2 regions of the Sinorhizobium sp. BG8 genome follow, and region 2 is predicted to be linked to the other one. Evidence: riboswitches for the same ligand, from Rfam matches in the RefSeq annotation. Region 2 holds a riboswitch; the other holds the start of a gene.
The links. Region 2 has a riboswitch for S-adenosylmethionine ahead of F3Y30_RS05690 (O-succinylhomoserine sulfhydrylase). Riboswitches for the same ligand answer to the same signal wherever they lie in the genome.
Positions count from the first base shown of each region.

Region 1: it holds a riboswitch for S-adenosylmethionine, as region 2 does, so the genes downstream of both, metA (homoserine O-succinyltransferase) here and F3Y30_RS05690 (O-succinylhomoserine sulfhydrylase) in region 2, are expected to answer to the same signal.

Region 1 is NZ_CP044011.1:485,398-487,849, forward strand. It holds gene metA (homoserine O-succinyltransferase) at 1-835, opposite strand, end outside; SAM riboswitch at 894-971, opposite strand; gene rplS (50S ribosomal protein L19) at 1,091-1,609, opposite strand; gene F3Y30_RS02295 (sulfite exporter TauE/SafE family protein) at 1,917-2,452, shown strand, end outside.
Region 2 is NZ_CP044011.1:1,229,993-1,232,444, reverse strand. It holds partial or broken gene F3Y30_RS05695 (2'-deoxycytidine 5'-triphosphate deaminase) at 162-1,258, opposite strand; SAM riboswitch at 1,334-1,412, shown strand; partial or broken gene F3Y30_RS05690 (O-succinylhomoserine sulfhydrylase) at 1,458-2,452, shown strand, end outside.

The DNA of each region.
Region 1 (2,452 bases), 740 kb from region 2:
TGCGCCAGCGATTCTGCGGGGTGTTTTCGGGATCGTTGTGCGGGAAATAGTTGCTCGGCATCTTGATCGGCACGCCGGCGTCGACATCGCGGAAATACTCGTCCGCGAGCGATGTCGAGTCATACTCGACATGATTGAAGATGTAGAGCCGGTTGCCGGCCTTCTCCTGCACGAGGCAAACACCGGTCTCGTCGGAATCCATGAGAATTTCGAGCTCCGGCACCTTGCGGATATCGTCGGCGCGCACCTCGGTCCAGCGCGAAACCGGGATCTGGAAGTCATCTGAGAAGCCGTTCAGGTAGACCGAGGAGGGCTTGCGATTGTGGTGCCAGTAGACGCCGAAGGCCTTTTCCCTCAGCGTATACTTCGGCACCCGATGGAAGTGCCAGATGGCCGCCATCGCGCCCCAGCATACGTTCAGCGTCGAGTGGACATTCGTGGTCGTCCAGTCGAGGATCTTTTTCATCTCCTCCCAGTACGTCACGTCCTGGTAGTCGAGCGTCTCGACCGGGGCGCCGGTAATGATGAAGCCGTCGAACTTGCGATGCTTGATCTCCTCCCACGTATCGTAGAAGGCGAGGAGGTGATCCTCGGAAGTATTCTTGGCCTTGTGGCCACCGATGCGCACCAGCGAGAGTTCCACCTGCAGCGGCGTAGCGCCCACGAGACGCGCCATCTGCACCTCGGTCTTGATCTTGTTCGGCATGAGGTTCAGGAGCCCGATCTGAAGGGGGCGGATATCCTGGCGGATGGCCACCGTTTCGGTCATCACCCGCACACCCTCTTTGACGAGAGTTTCGAAGGCAGGGAGCGTATCGGGTATCTTGATGGGCATGTTTCACTCGATCAAAACAAAAAACCGGCGGCGATGAAATCGCGACCGGTCCACGGAAGGCACCCTCCCAGCGGCCCTTTAGCGACTTGTTTAACGTGGCTGCAAGCCGGCCGGCCAAATCACCACAGGGTTTCTTAGATAGCGCCGGAACCGGCGAAAATCAATCTTGCGCTGCAAAGGCATGTGACAGGCCGGAAACGAAAAGGCCGCCGGTTTTGCCGGCGGCCGCATTTCGTGGCAATCGCTGCGCGCTGCTTATTCGGCAGCTGCTTCTGCAGCCTTTGCGGCTTCGGCAGCGTCTGCTGCTGCCTTTTCAGCGACGAGAGCCTGAGCTGCTGCGACCTTTTCGGCCTCAAGGCGTGCCTTTTCCTCGGCAATGGCCTGGCGCTCGGCATCGTTCAGCTTGCGGGCGCGCGTGCCGGTGTTCTCGACGATACGAGCCGACTTACCGCGACGGTCGCGCAGGTAGTAGAGCTTGGCGCGGCGAACCTTACCGCGGCGAACGACTTCAACGCCTTCGACGAGCGGGGAGTAAACCGGGAATACGCGCTCGACGCCTTCGCCGTAGGAAATCTTGCGGACGGTGAAGCTCTCGTTGAGGCCGCTGCCGGAGCGGGCGATGCAAACGCCTTCATAGGCCTGCACGCGGGTACGGCTGCCTTCCGTCACGCGGACGTTGACGCGCAGCGTGTCGCCCGGCGAGAATTCCGGAAGGGTGCGCTTGGCGGCAATCTTGGCGGCCTGTTCGGCCTCGAGCTGCTGGATGATGTTCATCGGTAAATACCTTTTCTCGTTCTTCTGAAACAGCCAGAGCGCTCGACAGTCACCTTTCGGCCTCGGCCTCGAGGTTTACGTCCCCTTCGGAACGGGAGCGGATTCACCATTCTTTGCTTGCTAGTCGGCGGGAAGATCCCAAATCCGGATGGGCCAATACACCAATCGAACCGGTTTGTCATCCCCTCGCTGCCGCTTTTCTCCGCGCGATTGCCGACCTTCCGGGGCTTGCCCGCCTCGTCACCGGAGGCTATCTGGCCTACGGGAGGACCGGCAGCCGCTTAACGTTGTCGGCCAGGGAGGTTTCATGTCGATTGCCGACATTCTTTTGCTTTTTGCGGCCGGGTTTCTGTCGGGAACGGTGAACGCGATCGCCGGCGGCGGCACGTTCCTTACCTTCGGCGCGATGACCGTGACAGGCCTGCCGCCGATCGTCGCCAACGCCACCTCGTCCATCACCCAGTTTCCCGGCTATGTCACGTCGGCCCTGGCCTACTCGCGCGAGATCCGTGCGGATTGGCGAGAAGCGCTCCTCCTTGGCGGACTGTCGCTCGTCGGCGGACTGGCCGGCGCACTGATTCTACTGTCGCTCTCCAATCCTTCGTTCCGCGCCATGGTGCCATGGCTGCTGCTTGCCGCGACGGCGATCTTCGCTGCGGGACCGCTGCTCCGTCCACGGGCCACCTTCATCGACAAGCCCGTAGGGCTGTTCGGCCTCGTCGGCCAGTTCGCCACCTCGATCTACGGCGGGTTTTTCGGCGCGGGCATGGGCATCATGATGCTGGCCGTCCTCGGCCTGTCGAAAGGTGGCGACTATCACCGGCTCAATGCGCTGAAGAACTT
Region 2 (2,452 bases):
GACGAGAGTGCAAGTTGAAAGGAGCGACGGTTAGTTTCGTACCGCGCCGAATTCCCCTCCGGATCAACCGAACGCGCCACATCATGTGACGGGCAACGCAAGCGACTGAGTTCAGTCTACTTCATCCTGCCAGACACGTGGCCGGGGTGCTCCGCGCGCGCTCACCCTGCGCGAAAATGCTTGGAAAGCTTCAGGCCTTGTGCCTGATAGTTCGAGCCGAGGCCGCTGCCGTAGAGGCCTTCCGGGGCATCCAGCATGTGTTCGTAGACGAGGCGACCCACGATCTGGCCGTGTTCGAGAATGAAGGGCACTTCGTGGCTGCGAACTTCCAGCACCGCACGGCTTCCGGAACCGCCGGCCGGGGCGTGGCCGAAACCCGGATCGAAGAAGCCGGCATAGTGGACACGGAACTCACCGACCAGCGGATCGAACGGCGTCATCTCGGCGGCGTAGAGCGGCGGAACGTGGACAGCCTCGCGAGAGACCAGGATGTAGAACTCATCCGGGTCAAGAATGAGCTCGTTGCGGCCGCGACTGAACAGCGGCTCCCAGAAATCGAAGATATCGTGCTGGTTCTTGCGATCCACGTCGACGACGGAGGTGTGGTGCTTGCCGCGATAGCCGACAAGGCCGTCCGCCCCGGTCCCCTTGAGGTCGATCGACAGCGCGATGCCGCCACCCGAAACGTTCGGCGTCTCGCTGGCGACGAGCACGTCGCTCCCGTGAAGGGCGAGCAGCTCGGCGTCGCCCAGGAGCGCATTGCCCTTACGGAAACGGATCTGCGACAGCCGCGATCCGCGGCGCACGACGATCGGGAAGGTTCGCGGCGAGATCTCGAGATACAGCGGCCCCTTATAGCCGGCCGGAATCTTGTCGAACTCCTGCGCCCGATCGGTGATGACGCGGGTGAAAATGTCCAGACGCCCCGTCGAGCTCTTCGGATTTGCCGAGGCCGCCAGTTCTTCCGGAAGGTCGAGGCTTTCCATCAGCGGCACAATGTAGACGCAGCCGGTCTCGAGCACCGCGCCCTCGGAAAGGTCGATGACATGCAGCTGGAGACGGTCAAGCTTGTCCGAGACGAGGCTTCCGGGCCTGGCAGGAAGCTGGCGCGAACCCTGAACGCCTTCGAACCGAGGCGCAGGTCGAGGCTTGCCGGCTGGATCTGATCGGAGTCCAGCGCCGCCTCGCTTCTCAAACGATCCGCGTCGAACAATGCCTGAATGGCGCGGTCCGCCAGAATCCCAGTAATGCGTGCCATTTTCCATACCTCACTCGAACGCCAGACAAAACCAAATGCCGGGAATTGACGCAAGCGCAAGCAAGCAGTATTGACCCATTATCCCGTGGTGATTTGGCCGGTCGGCTTGCAGCCACGTTAAACAAATAGCTAAAAAGGCCGGGTGTTGAACCGGCCTGCTTTTGCGGCCGGTTTTTTTGTATTGGAAGGCGATGATCACATGACCAAGTCCTGGCGCCCGGCAACCCAACTCGTTCATGGCGGGACGACCCGTTCGCAGCATGCGGAAACCTCGGAAGCGATTTTCCTGACACAGGGTTTCGTCTACGACACGGCCGAAGCGGCCGAGGCGCGCTTCAAGGGCGAGACCGAGGGGTTCATCTACGCGCGCTACGGCAGCCCGACCAACGACATGTTCGAAAAGCGCATGTGCATGCTGGAAGGCGCCGAGGACGCCCGCGCCACGGCGTCGGGGATGGCTGCCGTGGCGGCCGCGATCCTGTGCCAGGTGAAGGCCGGCGACCACATCGTCGCCGCCCGCGCACTCTTCGGCTCGTGCCGCTGGGTGGTCGAGACTCTTGCTCCGAAGTACGGCATCGAGTGCACCATCGTTGATGGTCGCGATCTCGCGAACTGGGAGAAGGCAGTCCAGAAGAACACCAAGGTCTTCTTCCTCGAAAGCCCGACCAATCCGACGCTCGAAGTGATCGACATTGCCGGCGTTGCGAAGCTTGCCAACCAGGTCGGCGCAAAGGTCGTGGTCGACAACGTGTTCGCCACCCCCCTATTTCAGAAGCCGCTCGAACTCGGCGCCCACATCGTCGTCTATTCCGCCACCAAGCATATCGACGGCCAGGGCCGTTGCCTCGGCGGCGTGATCCTGTCCGACAAGGCCTGGATCGACGAGAACCTTCACGACTACTTCCGCCATACCGGCCCGGCCATGTCGCCGTTCAATGCCTGGACGCTCCTTAAGGGCATCGAGACCCTGCCTCTGCGCGTCAAGCAGCAGACGGAGAACGCGAGCCGGATCGCCGACTTCCTGGCGGGCCAGGACAAGATTGCGCGCGTGATCTACCCGGGCCGCAAGGACCATCCGCAGGCCGACATCATTGCGCGGCAGATGAAGGGCGGCTCGACGCTCGTCTGCATCGAGCTCAAGGGGGCAAGGAGGCGGCCTTCGAGTTGCAGAATGCGCTCGATATCGTCAAGATC